One region of the Pseudomonas sp. GW822-FHT03F08 genome, then DNA from elsewhere that is predicted to be linked to it. Evidence: predicted binding sites of a transcription regulator. Region 1 holds the regulator's gene; each other region holds the start of a gene.
The links. The regulator FliA, encoded in region 1, starts transcription of late flagellar genes. The targets are predictions, from matches to a motif close to CTAAAGTTTNNNNNNNNNNNGCCGNTAA.
Positions count from the first base shown of each region.

Region 2: AC1RME_RS05415 (methyl-accepting chemotaxis protein) is a predicted target of FliA. The motif match lies at 2,233-2,260, and genes of this name have one in related genera.
Region 3: AC1RME_RS05175 (methyl-accepting chemotaxis protein) is a predicted target of FliA. The motif match lies at 4,177-4,204, and genes of this name have one in related genera.
Region 4: AC1RME_RS11765 (methyl-accepting chemotaxis protein) is a predicted target of FliA. The motif match lies at 1,377-1,404, and genes of this name have one in related genera.

Region 1 is NZ_JBXANC010000013.1:125,583-131,399, reverse strand. Features, by position in the region: gene AC1RME_RS27175 (chemotaxis protein CheA) at 1-674, opposite strand, end outside; gene AC1RME_RS27170 (protein phosphatase CheZ) at 714-1,502, opposite strand; gene AC1RME_RS27165 (chemotaxis response regulator CheY) at 1,520-1,891, opposite strand; gene fliA (RNA polymerase sigma factor FliA) at 2,059-2,799, opposite strand; gene fleN (flagellar synthesis regulator FleN) at 2,796-3,626, opposite strand; gene flhF (flagellar biosynthesis GTPase FlhF) at 3,740-5,080, opposite strand; gene flhA (flagellar biosynthesis protein FlhA) at 5,092-5,817, opposite strand, start outside.
Region 2 is NZ_JBXANC010000002.1:342,888-348,704, forward strand. Features, by position in the region: gene pnuC (nicotinamide riboside transporter PnuC) at 1-388, opposite strand, end outside; gene AC1RME_RS05415 (methyl-accepting chemotaxis protein) at 471-2,105, opposite strand; gene AC1RME_RS05420 (undecaprenyl-diphosphate phosphatase) at 2,410-3,240, shown strand; gene AC1RME_RS05425 (DUF1294 domain-containing protein) at 3,237-3,665, shown strand; gene AC1RME_RS05430 (MmcQ/YjbR family DNA-binding protein) at 3,668-4,027, opposite strand; gene AC1RME_RS05435 (LysR substrate-binding domain-containing protein) at 4,024-4,932, opposite strand; gene AC1RME_RS05440 (FMN-dependent NADH-azoreductase) at 5,061-5,672, shown strand.
Region 3 is NZ_JBXANC010000002.1:290,266-296,082, reverse strand. Features, by position in the region: partial or broken gene AC1RME_RS05195 (acyl-CoA reductase) at 1-1,109, shown strand, start outside; gene AC1RME_RS05190 (phenylacetate--CoA ligase family protein) at 1,093-2,382, shown strand; gene AC1RME_RS05185 (GNAT family N-acetyltransferase) at 2,382-3,308, shown strand; gene AC1RME_RS05180 (hypothetical protein) at 3,357-3,890, opposite strand; gene AC1RME_RS05175 (methyl-accepting chemotaxis protein) at 4,272-5,817, shown strand, end outside.
Region 4 is NZ_JBXANC010000004.1:283,507-289,323, reverse strand. Features, by position in the region: gene AC1RME_RS11765 (methyl-accepting chemotaxis protein) at 1-1,320, opposite strand, end outside; gene AC1RME_RS11760 (hypothetical protein) at 1,598-1,828, shown strand; gene AC1RME_RS11755 (cell division protein ZapA) at 1,825-2,127, shown strand; gene AC1RME_RS11750 (methyl-accepting chemotaxis protein) at 2,227-4,164, shown strand; gene AC1RME_RS11745 (acyl-CoA dehydrogenase) at 4,211-5,817, opposite strand, start outside.

The DNA.
Region 1 (5,817 bases):
GAAGGTGCAGCGGCTGTCGGTGCCACGGCGTCGGCCGCGAACTGGCCCTTGCCGTGCAACTGGTCGAGCAGCGACTCGAATTCGGCGTCGGTGATTTCATCACTGGCTGCTTCATCGGAAGCAGGCGCAGCGGCAGCCGCCGGGGCTTCGGCTTCGGCCTTGACGGCGTTCAGCGAGTCCAGCAACTGTTCAAATTCGTTATCGGTGATATCGCCCGAATCGCCTTCGACGACCAGTTCTTCGATCATCTCGGCAACAGGCGAAGCCGGGGCTTCATCCGCCGATTGCGGTTCAGCCAGACGCGCCAGGGCGGCCAGCAATTCCGGGGTTGCGGCAGTAATCGGGCTGCGATCGCGGACTTCGCTGAACATGCTGTTCACCGCGTCCAGCGCTTCGAGCACCACGTCCATCAGTTCTGCATCTACGCGACGTTCACCCTTGCGCAGGATGTCGAACACGTTTTCGGCGATGTGACAGCACTCCACCAGCTCATTGAGCTGAAGGAAGCCGGCGCCCCCTTTTACAGTGTGGAAACCGCGAAAAATTGCGTTGAGCAGATCTGCGTCATCCGGACGGCTTTCCAGCTCGACCAGTTGTTCGGACAGTTGCTCAAGAATCTCGCCGGCCTCAACCAGGAAATCCTGAAGGATCTCTTCATCGGCGCCGAAGCTCATTAATGGGGTGCTCCTACAGGTCTAAAAACCCAAAAAAACTCAAAATCCAAGGCTGGATAGCAAATCGTCCACATCGTCCTGACCGGACACAACGTCTTCTCGTTTATCGGCATGAATCTGCGGACCTTCACCCTGCGAGAGATGTTTTTGTGGATCTTTTTCAGCGAGCATTGCCGCACGGTCATGTTCGATGCCCGCAAAGCGGTCCACCTGACTGGCCATGAGCACGAGTTTGAGCAGATTGCTTTCGACTTCGGTGACCAATTGGGTCACGCGCTTGATCACCTGACCTGTGAGGTCCTGGTAATCCTGGGCCAGCAGAATGTCGTTGAGGTTGCTCGACACCGCGCGGTTGTCCGCGCTGCTGCGTGCCAGAAAACCGTCGACCCGACGCGCCAGCTCGCGGAACTCTTCAGCCCCGACTTCACGGCGCATGAAACGTCCCCAGTCGGCACTCAATGCCTGGGCTTCGTCAGCCAGGCCATTGACCACCGGCGTGGCGCTTTCCACCAGGTCCATGGTGCGGTTGGCCGCAGCTTCAGTCAGCTTGACCACATAGCCCAGACGCTCGGTCGCATCAGTGATCTGCGACACTTCCTCGGCCTGCGGCATATGCGGGTCGATCTGGAAGTTGACGATTGCACTGTGCAGTTCGCGCGTGAGCTTGCCCACTTCCTGGTACAGGCCACGGTCACGGGTCTGATTGAGCTCATGGATCAGTTGCACAGCGTCGCCGAACCTGCCTTTTTCAAGGCTTTCGACCAGTTCGACCGCGTGTTTTTTCAGAGTCGACTCGAAGTCGCCCTGTGAAGATTCGTTATGCTCCATAGCTCCCCCGCGCGTCATCAGCCGATGCGTTCGAAAATCTTCTCGATTTTTTCTTTCAGCGCCTGAGCCGTGAAAGGTTTGACCACGTAGCCGTTAACGCCGGCCTGGGCCGCTTCGATGATCTGCTCGCGCTTGGCTTCAGCAGTCACCATCAGCACTGGCAGGTGCTTGAGTTTTTCATCGGCGCGCACGTGACGCAGCAGGTCGATACCGGTCATGCCAGGCATGTTCCAGTCGGTCACCAGAAAGTCGATGCTGCCGCTGTTGAGCACCGGAATGGCAGTGGTGCCATCGTCGGCTTCAACGGTGTTGGTGAACCCAAGGTCACGCAACAGGTTCTTGATGATCCGCCGCATCGTTGAGAAGTCATCAACGATGAGGATTTTCATGTCTTTGTTCAATTCGACCTCCAAGCAGTCTTAAACGCGCCCAGCACCTGGACGCGCCATTTCAATCAATCCGGCAAAGCACTCGATGACTGTCTGGAGCACAACAGAGCAAGACCGGTGCCGTTCACCACCGCACCAGCCTCGTTCGCAGCGTCCCCACACTGCCTTCAGCGCGCTCGCCACTCCCCCAAACGCCCCCGCAAGCGGGCCGCGCACTGGCTGTGTAACTGGCTGACCCGCGATTCACTGACGCCAAGGACTTCACCGATTTCCTTGAGGTTCAGCTCTTCGTCGTAGTACAGCGCCAACACCAGTCGCTCACGCTCCGGCAAATTGGCAATCGCGTCCGCCAACGCAGCCTGGAAGCGCTCATCTTCCAGATCGCGCGACGGCTCAAGATGAGCACTTGCGCCATCCTCGTGCAGCCCTTCGTGTTCGCCGTCCTGCAACAGGTCGTCGAAACTGAACAGTCGGCTGCCCAGGGTGTCGTTCAAAATCCCGTAGTAATCGTCGAGACTCAATTGGAGTTCGGCCGCAACCTCGTGATCTTTAGCGTCACGGCCGGTTTTAGCTTCAATCGAGCGAATCGCGTCGCTGACCATACGGGTGTTGCGGTGAACCGAGCGCGGTGCCCAGTCCCCCTTGCGTACTTCATCGAGCATGGCGCCGCGGATCCGGATGCCCGCGTACGTTTCGAAACTGGCGCCTTTGCTGGCGTCGTATTTGGTCGAGACTTCGAGCAGGCCGATCATCCCGGCCTGGATCAGGTCTTCGACCTGCACACTGGCCGGCAATCGCGCCAGCAAGTGGTAAGCAATGCGTTTGACCAGTGGCGCGTAACGCTCGATCAGCTCGTACTGCGCGTCACGTGCCGACTTCTTGTAGAAATTCATACCGCTGGCGGTCATAGCACAGGTCCTGCCGTTTGCTGCACGAGGCGCTCGACGAAAAATTCGAGGTGGCCGCGCGGATTGGCGGGCAGCGGCCAGGTGTCGACCTTTTGCGCGATCGCCTTGAACGCCAGTGCGCACTTGGAACGCGGGAAGGCTTCATAGACCGCACGCTGCTTCTGCACCGCCTTGCGCACGCTTTCGTCGTAAGGCACCGCACCGACGTATTGTAGGGCGACGTCGAGGAAGCGATCCGTGACCTTGGTCAACTTGGCGAACAGATTGCGACCTTCCTGCGGGCTCTGGGCCATGTTGGCCAGGACGCGGAAGCGGTTCATGCCGTAATCGCGGTTCAGCAGTTTGATCAGGGCGTAGGCGTCGGTGATCGAGGTCGGCTCGTCGCAGACCACCAGCAACACTTCCTGGGCTGCGCGAACGAAACTGACTACCGAGTCACCAATACCCGCAGCGGTGTCGATCACCAGTACGTCGAGATTGTCGCCGATGTCGCTGAACGCCTGAATCAGACCGGCATGCTGGGCCGGGCTCAGGTGAACCATGCTCTGCGTGCCGGAAGCGGCCGGCACGATGCGGATCCCGCCGGGGCCTTGCAACAGCACGTCGCGCAGCTCGCAGCGGCCCTCGATCACATCGGCCAGGGTACGTTTGGGCGTGAGGCCCAGCAGAACGTCGACGTTCGCCAGACCCAGGTCGGCGTCCAGCAGCATGACCCGACGGCCAAGCTCTGCCAGCGCCAGGGACAAGTTCACTGACACGTTAGTCTTGCCGACGCCACCTTTGCCGCCGGTCACCGCGATCACCTGTACGGGATGCATGCTGCCCATGTTATTTCTTTACCTTGTCTTGCATAGACGGAGGCCACATTACTGGCTGCGCGTTCACAACCGGAACAATGCATGGCAGACCATCGATGTAGGTACAAAAACTGTTCATTACCTCAGCCAACCTGCTTGGTGGGACTGTGGTAGATATCAGCGAACATGTCAGCCATGGCTTCTTCGCTGGGTTCTTCCTGCATTTGCACGCTGACGGCGCGGCTGACCAATTGATGACGGCGCGGCAGATGCAGATCATCCGGAATCCGTGGGCCGTCGGTCAGGTAGGCGACCGGCAGTTCATGACTGATCGCCAGGCTCAGCACTTCGCCAAGGCTGGCCGTCTCATCCAGTTTAGTCAGGATGCACCCGGCGAGCCCGCAACGCTTGTAACTGTGATAAGCGGCGGTTAGAACCTGTTTCTGGCTGGTGGTTGCCAGTACCAGATAATTTTTCGACCGAATGCCACGACCGGCCAGGCTTTCCAGCTGCATGCGCAGTGCCGGATCGCTGGCCTGCAGGCCGGCGGTATCGATCAGCACAACGCGTTTGCGCAGCAGTGGATCCAGCGCCTGCACCAGGGACTGGCCCGGGTCGACGTGGGTCACCGACACATTGAGGATCCGGCCCAGGGTTTTCAACTGTTCCTGAGCACCGATGCGGAAGCTGTCCATGCTCACCAGCGCAATGTTCTGCGCGCCGTACTTGAGCACGTAACGGGCGGCCAGTTTGGCCAGGGTGGTGGTCTTGCCCATGCCGGCCGGACCGACCATGGCAATGATCCCGCCCTCTTCCAGCGGCTCGACTTCCGGCGTGGCGATCATCCGCGCCAGGTGCGCCAGCAACATGCGCCAGGCCTGACGAGGTTCTTCGATATCGCTGGTCAGCGCCAGCAGGTCGCGGGACAACGGGCCGGACAAGCCGATGCGTTGCAGACGACGATAAAGGTTCGCCTGAGCCGGACGGCTGCCTTGCAGCTGATTCCAGGCCAGAGTGCCGAGCTGCACTTCCATCAGCTCGCGCAGGCTGTTGAGTTCGAAACGCATCGAATCCAGCGCACGCGGATCAACGCCAGCGGCAGCCGGCGCAGGTGCCGGAGCTGGACGCGCCGGAGCAGCGTAAGTCGGTTCTGTCAGAGGCTCGGCAGCCGTCAGCGGCAGGCCGGCGGTCAATGGCAGACCGGAGAACAACTGGCGATTGGTGTTGCCGTCGGCTTCACCACGCATGCTCAGTTCGGCCTGGGCGGTGACGATGCGCGACTGGGTCTTGCGCAGCTCGTCTTCGAGTTCCATGTTCGGAACCCGTGGCGCCAGCGCCGACAGTTTGTAATCCAGCGCCGCCGTCAGCTCGACGCCGCCGGCAATGCGGCGGTTGCCAATGATGGCGGCATCAGCGCCCAGCTCATCACGAACCAGCTTCATGGCCTGACGCATATCGGCGGCGAAAAAACGCTTAACTTGCATAAACCACTACCTCAGCCGTTGGGCCCTACTGTCGCAACGATGGTCACTTGCTTGTTGTCCGGAATTTCCTGGTAGGCCAGCACATGCAGTCCAGGGACTGCCAGGCGGCCAAAGCGCGAGAGCATCGCGCGAACCGGGCCTGCTACCAACAGGATCACCGGCTGACCTTGCATTTCCTGACGCTGCGCCGCTTCGATGAGCGAACGCTGCAGCTTCTCGGCCATGCTTGGCTCCAGCAGAACGCCCTCTTCCGAGCCTTGTCCTGCCTTCTGCAGACTATTGAGCAATATTTGTTCCAACCTTGGCTCCAGCGTGATAACTGGCAGCTCCGACTCAGTCCCTACAATGCTTTGGACGATGGCGCGAGAAACGCCGACCCGCACAGCGGCCACCAAAGCGGCGGTATCTTGACTCTTGGCGGCATTGTTGGCGATGGCTTCGGCAATGCTGCGGATGTCGCGCACCGGCACGTGTTCGGCCAGCAGTGCTTGCAGCACCTTGAGCAGTTGCGACAGCGACACCACACCCGGCACCAGCTCTTCCGCCAGTTTTGGCGAGCTCTTGGCCAGCAATTGCATGAGTTGCTGCACTTCTTCGTGGCCGATCAGCTCACTGGAGTGCTTGTACAGAATCTGGTTCAAGTGCGTGGCGACCACGGTGCTGGCGTCCACCACGGTGTAACCGAGCGATTGTGCCTGGGCGCGCTGGCTGACTTCGATCCACACCGCCTCCAGGCC
Region 2 (5,817 bases), on a different contig from region 1:
AGAATTGCGCGACGAGGCTGAATCCGGTCAGCGCGGCGTCGAGCCAGGGTTGCGCGGCATCGGTCCAGTGCGCCATGGCGGCGCCCAGCAGCAGACTGCCGACGCTGCCGATGGCCAGCCCTTTGAGCATCGAAGGTGTGTCGAGCCGGCTGACCTGGCGGCCGTCATGCATCGTCCCCGCCCGGGTCCATTGCCACCAACCGTAGACTTGCAGGGCGGCGTAAACCACCTGCAGCAACATGTCCGAATACAGCTTCACCTCGAAGAAGACCCAACTGTAGAGCAGCACCATGACCAGCCCGATCGGCCAGCACCAGGGATTCTGTTTGACCGTCAGCCAGACGGCGATCACACCGAGGGCGGCGGCAAACAGTTCGAGCCCGGACATGCAAGATCCTTGGAGGGAGTAAAAGAGGGGGCGGATTGTACCCAAAAACCTGTGGGAGTGAGCCTCCCACAGGGTGAGAACGTCAGACGCGGAACTGGCGCAGCAATCCGTTCAACTGCTCGCTCAACTGGCCCAGCCGCACACTGGCGGCACTCGACTGCTCAGCGGCCATTGCGGTGCTGTGGGACAGGCCGGCGGCCTGGGTGACGTTCTGGTTGATGTCCTCGACCACGTGCGCCTGTTGCAGGGTCGCACTGGCGATCGAAGCATTCAGACCGTTGAGGTTGCGTAGCGCCTGGCCGATGGCATTCAGGCTCGCACCGGCCAGTCCGGCCTGCTCGATGGTCAGTTGTGAAGCCTTGCTGCTGTCACCGATCACTTTCACGGCGGCTTCGGAATGGTTTTGCAGACGCTCGATCATCGACTGGATTTCCGCCGTGGATTTCTGCGTGCGTTGCGCCAGCAGGCGGACCTCATCGGCCACCACCGCAAAACCGCGCCCCTGTTCGCCGGCGCGGGCGGCTTCGATGGCCGCGTTGAGCGCCAGCAGATTGGTCTGTTCGGCAATCGAGCGGATTACCTCCAGAACGCTGCCGATCTGCGTGCTTTCGGTCGCCAGCGTACGAATCACCTCGACCGCCTGATCGATGGTGCCGGACAGTTTGTCGATCTGTTGCAGGCTGCCGTCGATGTTGATCTGGCCCTGTTGCGCCTGCGCCTCGGCATCGCGCATTTCGTTGGCGGCATGCTCGGCGTTCTTCGCCACATCCTGCACGCCGTAAGTGACTTCGTTGATGGCGGTCGCCACCAGTTCCATCTGTTGCGACTGTTGCTGGCTGCGCTGCTGGGCCTGGCTCGCGTCATTGCCCAGTTCAGTGGAGGACTGGCCCAGCGCACTGGCCGACACCTGCAAATCGCCGATCACCCGGCGCAGCTTGGCGGTGAAGGCATTGAAGTGATGCGCCAACTGCGTGACTTCGTCCTGACCGTGGGTGTCGAGGCTGCGGGTCAGGTCGCTTTCGCCGCTGGCGATGTTGGCCATGGCGTTCACGGTTTCCTGCAACGGGCGGACGATGCTGCGGGCAATCAGGATCACCAGCACGCCCATGATCAGCGCGATCACCAGGCCGACGACGGAAGCCTTGATCACCTGGCCCTGAAACTCGGCCTGTACATCGTCGACGTACACGCCGGAACCCAGTACCCAGCCCCATGGCTCGAACAGTTTCACGTAGGAGGTCTTGGCCACCGGTTCACTGGCACCGGGTTTCGGCCAACGGTAGTCGACCATGCCGGCGCCCTTGGATTTGGCGATGGCAACCATTTCGTTGAACACCGCAAAACCGTCCGGATCGCGGATCGCCGAGAGGTTCTGGCCTTCAAGCTTGGGATTGGTCGGGTGCATGACCATCACGGGCGTGAGGTCGTTGATCCAGAAGTAATCGTTCTGGTCATAACGCAGGCCGCGAATCGCGGTCAGTGCCTGCTTCTGGGCGGCGTCGCGGGTCAGGGTTCCGGCCGCTTCCAGGCCCTGGTAATAGGTCAGCAAACCGCTGGCGGTCTGCACCACATGCTGGGTTTTCTGGGCCTTGGCGTGATACAGGTCATCGTGGATCTGCTTGAGCATCAACAGGCCCAGGGTCAGCAGCATGACCACCGCCACAATCAAGATGAGCCACAAGCGTCGGCTGATCGACACACTGCGCAAGCTGTTCATAACGCTGTCACTCCGATTTCTTTTTCTTGTAATAAATCACCGCCAGCATCCAACCACGTTTCCATGGCCGGGCATACGCGACCCAAGTCGTAGAACGCGGCAGCGCTATTACGGCTTGTCTGATAGGATTTCGGCCCCGCGCGTGAAAACCTGAACCCAAGTTGCCATTTCACGGAATTTTGACCGTTTCGTGTGGATCCTTTGCGCGCGGAATCGGTACAGCAACAAACAGCTACGCTGAACGCAGTGAACGTAAAAAAATACTATCGGGGCATGCCGCTGAGCATCGCTCTTTGGGGGATTGATGGATCTTTGGACCGCCTTGCAGGCACTGATTCTTGGAGTTGTAGAAGGGCTGACGGAGTTTTTGCCCATTTCCAGTACCGGACACCAGATCATTGTCGCCGACCTGCTGAACTTCGGTGGCGAACGCGCCATGGCGTTCAACATCATCATCCAGCTCGGCGCGATTCTCGCGGTGGTCTGGGAGTTTCGCCGCAAGATTCTCGACGTGGTCATCGGTTTGCCAACTCAGCCGAGTGCGCGACGCTTTACCGCCAACCTGCTGATCGCCTTCCTGCCTGCCGTGGTGCTGGGCGTGATCTTTGCCGATCTGATTCACAAGTACCTGTTCAACCCGGTCACCGTGGCGACGGCGCTGGTGGTGGGCGGCATCATCATGTTGTGGGCTGAGCGTCGGCAGCATGAAGTGCACGCCGAAACCGTGGACGAGATCACCTGGAAAGATGCACTGAAGGTCGGCTTTGCCCAATGCCTGGCGATGATCCCGGGCACCTCGCGCTCCGGCTCGACCATCATCGGCGGCCTGTTGTTCGGCCTGTCACGCAAGACCGCCACCGAGTTCTCGTTTTTCCTAGCGATGCCGACCATGGTCGGTGCGGCCGTGTACTCGGGCTACAAGTACCGCCAGCTGTTCGTGCCGGCGGACTTCCCGGTGTTTGCCATCGGTTTTGTCACGGCGTTCGTTTTCGCCATGATCGCTGTTCGCGGCTTGCTGAAGTTCATCGCCAGCCACAGCTACGCGGCATTCGCCTGGTACCGGATCGTTTTCGGCCTGTTGATTCTGGCGACCTGGCAGTTCGGCTGGGTGGACTGGGCGGCGGCCAAGGCATGAGTGATTCCCGCGCACGCCGTCCGGATCGCGGCCCGTCCGGCGGCAACATTCAGCATCTGAAGTTGAAGCTGGTGGTGTTGCTGATCGTCTGCGCATTGCCAATGTTCGGCTCGCTGTCGATGTGGCTGCGCGGAATTTCACTGGTACCGCTGACGGCCTATGGGCTGGTCAGCGTGCTGGCGTTTTTCCTGTACTGGGCCGACAAGCGCAAGGCCCGCGCTGAGGCCTGGCGCACCCCGGAGAACGTCCTGCACGCCGTGGAACTGGCGGGCGGCTGGCCGGGCGCACTGATCGCCCAGCAAGTATTCCGGCACAAGACGCGCAAAGTGTCGTTTCAGATCCTGTTCTGGGTGATCGTCGCGCTGCACCAGGTGTTCTGGATCGATCAGTTGTTCCTCGGCTCGAACCTGTTGGCGCTGGGTTAGGGCTACAGCAGCAAACCCACCTGGGTTTTCTTCGGCAGCTTGCTCACCACCAACTGGTGAGAACGTTGCAGCAACCCTCGCAGTTCCTCGGCGCCCAAAGGGTAGGGCGGGTGCATGATGATCCACTGCGCCCGTGCCAGATACGGCGCCGGGTGAATGCCCGGCCGGTCGCAATGACCGAGAAACAGATCCTTGTCGACCTTGAACGCCAGCGACTCACCGCGCAGCCCCTGCAGGGCGAACATCTTGTTGCCGGCAATCGAAAACACCCGCACGCCGCCCCATTTGTAGTCTTCTTGAGCGCCGGGCAATGCCAGGCAAAAATCCGCGACGTCCGCTTCGCTCAACTTTCCTTGTTTCATAACAATCGCTCTCCACAGGCATTAAACGACTCAACCAGATGATCGATCCAGGCACGCACCGCCGGCATCACTCCTCGCCGGTGCGGATACACCGCTTGCAACCAGCCGCCGGGCAATGACCATTCCGGCAGCAACTGCACCAGCGTGCCGTTGTTCAGCTCCGCTTCGCAATACATCATCGGCAGCAGGGTGAAGCCCTGGCCGGCCAGCACGCAGGCCTTGCGCACGATAAAGTCGTCGATCCCCAGCCGGGCTTCCAGCGCAAGATCGCAACTTTTGCCGTGCTGATCGAGCAGGCGCACATGCACCATGCGATCGGCTTCCAGTGCGCCAAGCACCGGCAGGTTTTTCAGATCCTGCGGGTGATTGATTTCCAGACCCTCTATAAAAGAAGGGCTCGCCACGACCACCATTTGCGCCTGGCGCAAACGGCGGGTGACCAGCATCGGCTCTTCGGTGCCGTGCTCGCGCACGCGCAGGGCCACGTCGATGCCTTCGGTGATCAGATCGACCCGGCGATTGATCAGGGTGACTTCCAGTTGCACCTGAGGGTACTTGCCCAGGAAGTTGCTGATCACCATCGGCAGCATTTCATGGGCAAGCCCCGTCGGGCTCGAAACCCGCAGGCGCCCACGGGGCTCGCTGGACATGCTGGCCACCGTCTCGTCGGCCATTTCCGCTTCCAGCAGCATCGCCTGGCAGTGGCGCAAATAGCGCTCGCCAACCGCTGTCAGCTTCAGTTGGCGGGTGGTGCGTTGCAGCAAACGCGCGCCGAGGCGTTCTTCCAGTTCGGCGATCCGCCGTGACAACCGTGACTTGGGAATGCCCAGCAAACGGCCGGCAGCGGCGAATCCGCCGGCCTCGACCACTTTGGCAAAATAGTAGAGATCGTTGAGGTCTTGCATGGGGGAAATCCGACTGTTCTATCAGTGGGACAAACTATCGCATTGTTGCCGTCTAATCAGCTATTGGTTTCGTAGGTAGGATTGTCTCCATTCCGTCGCCACCGGCGATTCTTTCCAGGAGATTCCAAATGAAACTGCTGCACATCGATTCGAGCATTCTGGGCGACAACTCCGCTTCCCGTCAGCTGAGCACCGAAGTCGTCAAAGCCTGGCAAGCCGCTGAGCCAGCTGCTGTCGTGACCTATCGCGACCTGGCTGCAGACGCCATCAGCCACTTCTCGTCGACCACTCTGGTCGCCGCCGGCACCACCGCTGAACTGCGCAACGCCGCACAACAGCACGAAGCCGAGCTGAGCGCCACCACCCTGGCCGAATTCATCGCCGCTGACGCCATTGTCGTTGCCGCGCCGATGTACAACTTCACCGTTCCAACCCAGCTCAAGGCCTGGATCGACCGCATCGCCGTCGCCGGCCAGACCTTCCGCTACACCGAAGCCGGCCCTGAAGGCCTGTGCGGTGGCAAGAAAGTCGTGATCGTCTCTACCTCGGGCGGCATTCACGCCGGTCAGGCTTCGGGCGTCGCTCACGAAGACTACCTGAAACTGGTATTCGGCTTCCTCGGCATCACCGACATCGAAATCGTCCGTGCCGAAGGCCTGGCCTACGGCGAAGAAGTCCGCAACAACGCCATGAGCGCGGCTCACACCCGCATCAGCGAGCAACTGTTCGCCGCTGCGTAAGGCTTTCGTAAAGAACAGCTCTCGTTCAGGCAATACCAAAAAAACTCTGTATTCTGGTTCTGCAAGGGCCAGATACGGAGTTTTTTGTTTCCGACTGTTACATAATCTGGCCCGGGTTATGCAGTCTGATGATCAACGTCTGAGT
Region 3 (5,817 bases), on a different contig from region 1:
CGTTCATCGCCCGCCCGATCAACGCTTCGGCCCAACTGTATTTCCGTTCCGGCGGCAGCAGCGGCGTGCCGGCCTTGTCTGGTTTCAGTTATCGGGACTTTCGCCAACAGATGCTCGCTACAGCCGATGGTCTGTTTGCAGCGGGTCTCGATCCACGTCGGGACCGGGTGATGAACCTGTTTTTCAGTGGTGGTCTGTATGGCGGTTTTTTCAGTTTCTCCAAAGTACTGGAGCAACTGGACGTCACTCACCTGCCGATGGGTGCCCCGGCCGATGATGACTATCGGGAGATTGCGCAGTTGATCGTCGATCAGCGGGTGAACACGCTGATCGGCATGCCGAGCACCCTGCACCGTTTGTTCCTCAACGAACAAACGCGTCTGCGCGCCTATGGCGGGGTTGAAAAAGTATTTCTCGGCGGCGAACACCTCGGCGAGCAGAGTCGCCAGTTGCTGCAAGACTGCGGCGTCAGCCTGATCCGCTCGGCGATCTACGGCAGCGTCGACGCCGGCCCGCTCGGTCACGCCTGCTCAGCCACCGGCGACGGTGTGTTTCATCTTTTGAGCGATATCCAGCACCTGGAAATTGTCGCGTTCGAAACCGACCAGCCAGTGCGTGACAACGAGACCGGTCGCCTGATGTTCACCTCCCTCGCTCGAGAAGGTCAGGACGTTCAGCGTTATGACATCGGCGACAGCGGCCGCTGGGTGCCCGGACGGTGTGGCTGTGGTCTGCAGACGCCGCGCTTCGAACTGCTTCAGCGCCACGGCAGGCTGGTGCGCATCGGCACCGATTTCATCTGCCTCTCGGAACTGGCGCAGCACCTGCAGACCGAGTTTCAGGTGATCCTCGAACATGCCCCCGACGGACTGGAATGCATGAAATTTCTAAGTGCGCTCGAACCCCAGGACGTGCATCGCCGACTGCTGGGTTACCCGACGCTGGCAACCCTTGTGCAGACCGGGCTGCTGACAGTGGACGCGCAGGTCTGCGCCATCGACCGGTTCACCCGAAACAAGCACAGCGGCAAGACGCCGCTGCTGATCGATAACCGAGGAGCCCGCGCCTCCTCCGTTCTGCAAGGAGCACACCATGATCCCAAGGATTGAATTGCAGGAGCTGGTCGCTTTTGCGCGCAAGCATTCAAGCTTTTACGCCAGCCACTTTGCCGGCGTCCCCGAGCAGGTAACGGCACTGACCGATTTACCCGTGATTGACCCCACGCACTACTGGAAAGGCAGCCAGGACCTTGACCGCTGGCCGGTATTGACCGCAAGCCTGGGCAACGCACTGGTGTTCAAAACCGGAGGGACCACCAGCGATGGCAAACTGTCGGTCTTCGAGCGGCGGGAATGGCAAACGCTGGTGGAGGATTTCGGTCGCAGCCTCACCGGGCAACTGAACAAGGGCGACCGGGTCGCCAACCTGTTTTTTGTCGGCGACCTGTATGCCAGTTTCATCTTCACTCACGATGCCCTGGCCCACGTTCAGCCGGGCGTCGTGGAGTTCCCTTTCACCGGCCATGTAGAGTCGACCGTGCTGGCCGATTCGATTTCCCGGCATCGGATCAATGTACTGGCCGGTTTACCGGCCCATTTGTTGACCTTCGCCGCGTGGCTGGAACATCAGGGACGCCGGCTGGAGTGCATCGAATGCCTGCTCTACGGCGGTGAAAGCCTGTTCCCGGTGCAGTTGCAACTGCTCGGCCGGGTGTTCCCCAATGTACGCGTCGCCTCCATGGGGTACGCCAGCGTCGATGCCGGCTTTATCGGCGCCAGTCATCGCGACTGCGCCCTGGGTGAACACCGGATGGCGCAGGGCCACAGCGTGCTGGAAATCCTCGACGAACAGACCGGTGAGGTAATCGAAGAATGCAATCGCACAGGCCGCCTGGTGATGACCAATCTCACCCGGCGGTTGATGCCGCTGATTCGTTACCCGGTCGGCGATCGTGCGTGTTGGCGAGAGCTCAACCGAACGCCCACGCGCAAATTCGCGCTGATGGGCCGCAGCGCCGACAGCCAGCGAGTCAGGGTGGGAATCCTGACGCTGCTGCCCGATGAAATCGGCGATACGGTGCAACGCCTCACCGGCAGTGACGATTGGCAACTGGTGATCGAACAGACCGGAACGAAAGATATCCTGCGCCTGAAATGGGCTCCGGACGCTGTGCAATCCGCTTCGGCAGACACCGACCGGAGGCTGCACCACGCGTTGATTGAACACTACCCGTTGATCGAACAACTCAATGCCGATCACTTGCTGGACGTGGAGATTCACTGCTGCACGGTTCAAGACCTGTCACGCCATCCGCGCTCCGGCAAACGCCAGCGCGTACTGGATCTGCGCGTCTACGACAGCCTGCCCATGGAACAGCGCTGATGGAAACAGTCACCCTGCGCAGTTACCGCAACAGCGACGCTGTGGCCGTGAGCAACCTGTTCCGAAAAACCTACGGCGATCTTTACGCCCAGCCTCACGTCTATCTGCCCTGCATGATCGATCGCAACCATACGCTGGGTCGCTGGCACTCTCTGGTCGCCGTCGCCGAAGATCAAATGCTGGGACACGCGACCTTGATTCGTGCCAAGGGATCGCACATCGCCGAGCTGGCATTGAGCGTGGTTGCCCCCGAAACCCGAGGTCAGAACATTGCCACCCGCCTGGGACGGCAGCTGTTGATTCATGCGCAAGCCCTGGGATACCGGGGCGTGACGATCAAACAGGTCACCGGCCATCCCTACACACAGCGCATGGCAGCCAGTCTCGGCTTTCAGAGTGTCGGATGGCTGCCCGACCATGTCCCGTCTCCATTTAATGCCTCGGCGCGGGAATCGCTGGTCATCGGTTACACGCCTGTCGACGATAACCGACGTCCGCTCCCGACCCAGGCGTGGCCCGAAAGCTGCCGGGATTTCATGAGGCAGATGTGCAGCGTGTTCGGAACACAGGACAAGGCCGCGCCCTGGGTGGGCGAACCGGTGCAGCTGGAACAACAATTGAACCGGTATGAAGGCATTTTCAAAGAGCTCGATGGCGGCTTGCTCAAGCAGTTGCAGGATCTGCCGGCGCATTGGCTTATTTCAGTCAGGCTCAGGCTGGCAAAGGAATTCGCAAGCGCTTTTCACTTGCTGACGACGGCGGGATTCGTGTTCACCGGGCTGGTGCCGGATGAGAGAGGAGCTGGCTGGCTGGCGTTGTTTCATCGTGGCGCCAGGCCACCGGCGTTGACGCTGATTTGCCCGCAGATGCAGCGGCTGCATGACGACCTGCAATCGCTCATTGCCAAGCCATCATCCTCCGTGTAACGCAAGAATGCCCAGGCCCTGCGCATCGGAGGGCCTGGTTTTACGCGATCAAGCCTTGGCGCTGACGCCTTTGTCGGTCGGAGGCGGACGTTCACCGCCCTGTCCGTAGGTTTTCAGGCTCTGCAGCACATAAATGGCTTTCTTGTACTCCGGGATCAACGTATTGGCGTACTTGTTGCCCTTGAGGCTGTTGTTGTTGATGGTGTCCAGTTGCGTGGCGAAATATTCCAGCGCATTGAACTTGGCATCCGGGTCTTTCTGAATGCCGAACCGATCGAACTTGTCACCGGCATTGAGCAGCGTCATCGAGGTCACTTCGGAAATAAGGCCCCGGCTGCGCAGGAAGTCAGTCAGTTTGCCCAATTGCTTGGGAGTGACGTTTTCCGGATCGAACCCCTTGATGTTCTTGTGCAAACGCTGCTTGTCCATTTCCGCCGTGTTGAGAACGGTGGGGTCGTTGCCGACCAGGGCCAGCATCTGCTTGACCTTCACGCTTTGAGAAACCGGTTTGCCCGAGCTCCCTGCATCTCGAACCAGCAAACCTGCCTTGGGCTGCCACGCGCCGGTATAACCAACGGTCATGAGCGTGCTCCTTGCGAAAAGAACATGAAAATATCCTTGTGGAACGTCTTGAGTTGCCCGGAGTATCGGCCGGCAAACTGATGTCACCAATCTGTTTTTCACTTTTTTACAAATTTTGTACATTCTCGATACAAAGCACTGCAAGCCCCGCAGATATTGAGCCAGAGCCGCTTGGCCAGTCCGGCGAAAATCGGCTTTTTACTCTAACGAACGGGCTGGTTAGTTTGCATGTGTCGGATCTGTTACTTGCCGGTCAGCGTTTCAAAACTTTTTAGCACGTGAGTACCTAAAGCTTCCTCGCGCCGCGACGATACGTAAGGGATACCCCTACTGTTTTACTCCTCGCCCCTAATAAGAAACGCTGCTCAAGGACCGGTCTCCATGCCCGCATTCCGTACCATTCAGGCTCGCTACACGCTGTTTCTGGTTCTATTTATCCTGTTGCTGTCGGTCCTGACCGTGGTGGGCATCAGCCAGTTGGTCGCGCCGAAACTGCGTCATACCGAAGAACAGGTCGTGCTCAACCGCATTGCCGAGGTCGCCGAGCAGATCCAGGGCGAACTGAACAAGGTTCAATCGCAGCAACGCAGCATCACCCAGACCATCCCGCTGCTCGACAGTGCCGCCATCGATACGGTGCTGCCGGGGCTGGTGGACCAGTACGGTGAATTGAAAGTATTTGGCGGTGGTATCTGGCCACTACCCGGTCAGCGTGAGGCGGGACGCAACAAGTTCAGCACCTTCTGGCATCGCGACAGCTCCGGCAAACTCGCCGTGAACACCTTCTGGAACAGCGACGCAGCGCCCAACTATTACGACCAGAGCTGGTACAAGGGCGGCCTGCAGACCCCGCGCGGCCAATGCGCCTGGGCCGCCGCCTATAAAGACGATGCCAGCGCCGAACCACGCACCAACTGCGCCATGGCCATCCAGAAGAACGGCACGACCTGGGGTGTATCGACCATCGACGTGACGCTGGGCTTCTTCAACGACCTGGTGGCGCGCAAGGAAAAAGACCTCAGCGCCGAAATGCTGATCGTCGAGGCCGACGGCAAGATCATCAGCAACAGTTCGCGCATCAATGGCCCGATCGTGCTGAAAAACATCAGCGAGCTGGCCGGCAGTTCACCGTTTGCCAGCCAGGTAAAAGCAGGCCTGCAACAGCGTGATCAGGCCCAGCGCGTCGAGTTCGACAACAACGGTGAAGCCAGCACTTTCTTCATGCGCCCGATCGAAGGCACGCCTTGGTTCCTCGCCACCGCCCTGCCGACCAAATTGATCACCGCCCAGCGCGATGACGTGCTCAGCACCCTGAGCCTGTTGCAGATCCCGCTGGTGATCCTGCTGGTGCTGTGGCAGGTCTATGCGATCCGCCAATTGATCCAGCGCATGAAGGCCCTGAAAGCCAACATCGATCTGCTGTCCAGCGGCGATGCCGACCTGACACGCCGCATCACCATCCGCGCCGAAGACGAACTCGGCGCGATCGGTCACTCGGTCAACACCTTCATTGCCTACCTGCAGAACATGATCGGCGAAGTCACCCAGGCCACCGGCGCCATGGCTTCGAGCCTCGACAACCTGCAACGTACGTCGGCGCACACCAGTCAGATTCTGCTGCGCCACGCTTCGGAAACCGACCAGACCGTCACCGCGATCAACGAGATGAGTTCGACCGCTGAAAGCGTCGCGCAGAATGCCGCCGAAACCGCCGCCTTCACCCAGCGCGCCAACGAAAACGCCGACCGTTCGCGGGTGGTGGTCGGCGAAGCGTCGAGCAGCGTGGTCGCGCTGATCGACGAAGTGGCCAGCGCCACGCACAAGGTCGAAAGCATGCAACAGGACGCGCAGCGCATCACCGAGATTCTCGGGGTGATTGGCGCCATTGCCGGCCAGACCAACCTGCTGGCGCTGAACGCCGCCATCG
Region 4 (5,817 bases), on a different contig from region 1:
GTGCTCGGTGCCGCTCTGGATGCTGCCGATCATGCGCTCGATTTCGCTGGTCGACTGCTGGGTGCGGTGCGCCAGGGCACGGACTTCGTCGGCCACCACGGCAAAACCGCGACCGGCTTCTCCGGCGCGGGCCGCTTCAATGGCAGCGTTCAGTGCCAGCAGGTTGGTCTGGTCAGCCAGGCCGCGGATCACGTCCAGCACCTTGCCGATGTCACGGGATTCGTTGGCCAGATCACCGATCAGGGTCGCGGTGCTCTGCACGTCGGCGCTCATGCGCTCGATGGCGCTGACGGTTTCCTGCACCAGATCGCGGCCGTCGCCGGCGGAGGTGGTGGCGTTCTTCGAGGCTTCCGAGGTGCTGACGGCGTTGCGTGCGACTTCTTCAACCGCACTGGTCATCTCGTTGACTGCGGTGGCAGCCTGTTCGATTTCGTTGTTTTGCTGGGTCAGGCCACGGGCGCTTTCGTCGGTGACGCTGTTCAGCTCTTCGGCGGCGGAGGCCAGTTGGGTGGCCGAGCCGGAAATCCGCTGCAGGGTGTCGCGCAGCTTCGATTGCATCTTGGCCATGGCGGCCAGCAGGCGACCGGCTTCGTCGGTGCCGTCAACGTGGATCGGCTGGGTCAGGTTGCCTTCGGCGATGGTTTCCGCCGCATCCAGCGCTTTGGAAATCGGCTTGGTGATGCTCAGGGTCAGCAGCCAGGCGAAGAGGAAGGTCAGGCCGGTCGCGATCACCAGCAGCGTCACCACCAGACTGAAAGCCGAAGAAAACTGCTCGGCGGCTTGCTGGTTGGTGGTGCTGATCTGCTCACCGTTGATTTGCATCAGACGGTTGAGCACCGAGTTCATCGCTTCGGAGTTGTCGAGCAACTGGGTGTTCAGCAGGTTGCGCAGCTCATCCACCTGATTGTTGCGCGACAGGGTTTTCATCCGGTCTTCGATCTGGCGGTATTGACCCAGCAACTGCACGTATTGGTCATAGGCCGCACGTTCGGCCGGGCTGCCGATCAACGGCTCGTAATCGGTCTGGGCCTTGCGGATCTGCTGGTTGCGCATCTCCAGCAGTTCGATGGTTTTCTGCTGGATGTCCGGCTCGCGGTTCACCAGCAAACGGTACGACAGCACCCGCAGACGCAGGGTCAGCTGAGTGAACTCGTCGAGGTTCTTGATGCTCGGCACGCTGGTGGTGGTGATGTTTTCGGCGGCGCCGCGGATCTTGCTCATCTGGTTCAGGGCGAACACACCGAGAATGAGCATCAGGCCGCCGATCAGGGCGAAACCGGTGAACGCCCGGGGGGCGATATTCATATTGCGAAGGGACATGGGGCGTATACCAGGAAGGGCCGCATCCATGCGGGCTGAGACTGCTGTTGGATGACTTATCGGTCATACGACTAAAGTCTTGAGCCGATGCGCGTATTTGTCGCACTGAAGGCCGGGCGACGAAGTGCAGGAACCAGATCGGCAGATCACAGTCTCTAACACTCGCAGGAACGGTCGGCCACCAGGAAAATCAAGGCCTTGCGCCGGTTTAACCCTGGCATCCACGACGACTTTTCTTTATCGTACGCGCCCTTTGAAAATGCCCTGGAAGATCAAAATGTTGGAAGCATCCCTCAGCCAATTGGAACAGCTCGTCAGCGACCTGGTGCAACAGAACCAGACCCTCTCGGAAACCAACCAGACCCTGTCCACGGAACTGGCCCAGGCCAAGGATGAAAACGAAAGCCTGCAACTGAGCCTGATGGAACAGGAAGAAAAGCACGGCGCCACCGCCGCACGCATCCAGGCCCTGGTTGATCGCGTCAACGCAGGTCCTGTCAGCGCATGAACCACGGCACAGCAGGGGTAAAAGTCGTCTCCATCATGGGGGAGGACTATTCGATCAAGGCACCGGCCGGGGAAGAACAGACCCTGCTGGACGCCGCATTGATGCTCAAGGCCGCACTGGCCGACACCAAACGCAAATACCCGACGCTGATCGGCGACCGCCTGCTGGTGCTGGCGGCGATGAATCTGTGCTCGCAGCAGATTGAAATGAAGAAGCAGCACCAGCAGGAACTCGAGCGTTACCAAGAGCAAGTCAGCGCCACGGTCGAGACCATCGCCAAGACCATCAATCAGGGTTGATGGGTTGCGCACAACCAAAGAGTAAGATTGTCGATTGCGTTGTATACAATCGGCACGGCTGTTGCAGTGTTTCAGCCTCTTATTCTTTGGGGGTGCTCCATGCAGTTCTGGCGTCGCAGTATTCAATGGCAGTTGATCCTCGGCATGGGCACCGCCCTGCTGGTCAGCATCCTGATCGTGGTTGGCATTTATACCCTGGTGGTCAACCGCCTCGCCCAGAGCTATCTGGTCGAGCAGGCGTTGCCGTCGAGCATCGAAGCGACGCGCAACGACATCGAGCGAATCCTCGTTCAACCCCTCACCGCCGCCAAAGACATCGCCAGCAACACCATGGTCCGCGACTGGCTGGCCACAGGTGAAGACTCCGCCAAAACGGCAGGCTTCGCGCAATATCTGGAAGGCATCCGCGCCGAACACAAGGCGTTTACCGCGCTGATCATCGGCACCGAATCCAATCACTACATCACCGAAAAAGGCTTGGATCGCACCCTCAGCCGCGCCAAACCGGCCGATGCGTGGTTCTACTCATTCCTGGACAGCAATCAGCCCCGAACCCTGAACATCGACAACGACGGGGCCACCGGAGAGTTGGCGCTGTTCATCGACCTGAAGGTCGAGCAGGCCGGCAAAGTGGTCGGCGTTGCGGGGCTAGGTCTGAGCATGAAAGAGCTGTCCGAGCTGATCCACAACTTCAGCTTCGGTGAACGCGGGAAGGTCTATCTCGTGCGTTCCGACGGTTTGATCCAGGTCCATCCCGAGGCGCAATTCAGCGGCAAGCGCACGCTTACGGAGCAGATCGGCGCAAGCGCGGCACAAGCGGTCATGGGCCATAAAGTGGCGGCCAACAGCAGCTTCCAGCGTGACGGCGAAGACTTCCTCGCCTTCAGCCTGCCTTTGCGTGACCTCGGTTGGACTCTGGTGGCCGAAGTGCCGCAGTCACAGATCTACGCCGAAGCCCGACGGGCGATGTGGATGAGCAGCGGCATCGGTCTGGCGGTGGCGCTGGTTTGCCTGGCGCTGGTGATCTGGCTGGCTCAGGGATTGGTGCGACCGATTCGTCAGGTAACAGCTGCGCTGGTAGCAATCGGTAGCGGTGGTGGAGATTTGACCCATCGGTTAGATTCCAGCCGCGCCGACGAGCTGGGCGACCTCGCTCGGGGCTTCAACCGTTTCCTCGACAGTCAGCGCGGGATGATCGCCGAGGTGTTGACCACCAGTGAGCGTTTGCGTGTCGCTGTGGGTCAGGTGGCCAGGGTTGTGGATAACACCGCCGAGCGCTCCGGCCGCCAGCAGGAAATGACCGACATGGTTGCCACCGCCGTCCACGAAATGGGCCTGACCGTGCAGGAAATCGCCCAGAACGCCGGCAACGCCGCGCTCGCCTCGCAAACCGCTCGCGATGAAGCGATGCAGGCGCGCGAAGTGGTCGGCGGCTCGATTCGCCATATAGAAAGCATGTCTGATGAAATCGGCGTCGCGGCCGGCGCGGTGGGGGAGTTGGCGCATCAGGTGGCTTCGATCGATCAGGTGCTGGCGGTGATTCGCGGTGTTTCCGAACAGACCAATCTGCTGGCATTGAATGCGGCGATTGAAGCGGCGCGGGCCGGGGATATGGGGCGTGGTTTTGCGGTAGTGGCCGATGAAGTGCGGACGCTGGCGCGCCGCACTCAGGCATCCACTGACGAAATCCAGCAGATGATCGGCAGCCTCAAACAGGGGGCGGAGAATGCCGTGTCTTCAATGCGTACGGGACAGGCGGCAACCGGCACCGGCGTAGAGTCGAGCCAGCGTACGGGTGCGTCTTTGACTGCGATTACCGGGCAGGTCGAGCGCATCAGCGACATGAACCATCAGGTGGCGACGGCGACTGAGGAGCAGTCGGCGGTGACCGAGGAGATCAACCGCAACGTGCAGGGGATTTCCGATCTGGCGCGGGCGACGGCGGGGGAGGTTCGGGCTTGTCGTGAGGATTGTCAGATGCTGCAGCGGCTGGCGGATGATCTGGCGCGGCAGATGGGTGGCTTCAAACTTACCTGATTAGTTGATCGTTCCCACGCAACGCGTGGGAACGATCATCAACGTGTCAGAACCACGCGTCCTGCATTGCAAGGCACGTATCATCCCGAGCCTCCAGCAACGCCAGCTCATGATGGCAACCCGGCACTTCCCACGTCAGGAAATACCGCGCCGCCTGCAACTTGCCCTTATAGAAGTCGGCATCCGCCGCATTCCCCTTGGCCAAACCTTCCTCCGCCCGAATCGCCTGCTCCAGCCAGCGCCAGCCAATCACCGTGTGCCCGAACACTTTCAGGTACAGCGCCGAATTCGCCAGGCTGCTGTTGACCTTGCCCTGGGCCAGATCCGTCAGCAGGCCGATGGTCACGCTCTGCAGGCGTGCGACCAGTTTCTCCAGCGGCTCACGCAATGCGGTCAACGATTCGTACGCCACCGCGCGTTCGGCCGTGTCGGCAATCAGGCGGATCAGTTGCTTGAGCCCGGCGCCACCGTTCTGCGCCAGTTTGCGTCCCAGCAAGTCCAGCGACTGAATGCCGTGGGTGCCTTCGTGTATCGGGTTCAAGCGGTTGTCGCGGTAATACTGCTCCACCGGGTATTCGCGGGTGTAACCGTGGCCGCCGAGAATCTGGATCGCCAGTTCGTTGGCCTTGAGGCAGAACTCCGATGGCCAGGATTTGGCGATCGGCGTCAGCAAGTCCAGCAGCTCATGCGCCTGTTTGCGCTCGGCTTCGGTTTCCAGCGTGGTGGTGTCATCAAACAGCCGTGCCGCGTACAGGCCGAGATCGAACGCACCTTCGACGTAGGATTTCTGCGTCAGCAGCATGCGTCTGACGTCCGCGTGCTGAATGATCGCCACCGGCGCCGTCGTCGGGTCCTTGCTGTCCGGCACTCGGCCCTGCGGACGTTCGCGAGCGTATTCCAGCGAGTACAAATAGCCGGCGTAACCGAGCATCACCGCGCCCATGCCGACGCCGATTCGCGCCTCGTTCATCATCTGGAACATGTAGCTCAAACCGTGATGCGGCTTGCCCACCAGATAGCCAACGCACTCGCCGTTATCGCCGAAGTTCAGCGCGGTCGAGGTCGTTCCGCGCCAGCCCATCTTGTGGAACAGCCCGGCCAGCAGCACGTCATTGCGCTTGCCGAGGCTGCCGTCATCGTTGACCAGAAACTTGGGCACGATGAACAGCGAAATCCCCTTCACCCCGGCCGGCGCGTCCGGCAATTTGGCCAGCACCATGTGCACGATGTTTTCCGAAAGCGGGTGATCGCCGCCGGAGATGAAGATCTTGTTGCCCTTCAGGCGATAAGTGCCGTCGGACGCTGGTTCGGCGCGGGTACGAATATCCGACAGCGACGAACCGGCATGGGGTTCGGTCAGGGCCATGGTGCCGAAGAAACGGCCGTCGATCATCGGTTGCAGGAAACGTTGCTTCTGTTCTTCGGTGCCGAAGCTTTCGATCAGGTTGGCCGCGCCCATGGTCAGGAACGGGTAGGAAGTCGAAGCCGCGTTGGCCGACTGAAAGTGAGCGAAGCAGGCCTGGGACAGCAGTGTAGGAAGTTGCATGCCGCCGGCGTCGAAACTGCGCGCCGCGTTGAGGAATCCGGCTTCGAGGAAGGCATCCACCGCCGGTTTCACTTCGGGAATCAGAATCGCCTGACCGTTCTCGTAGC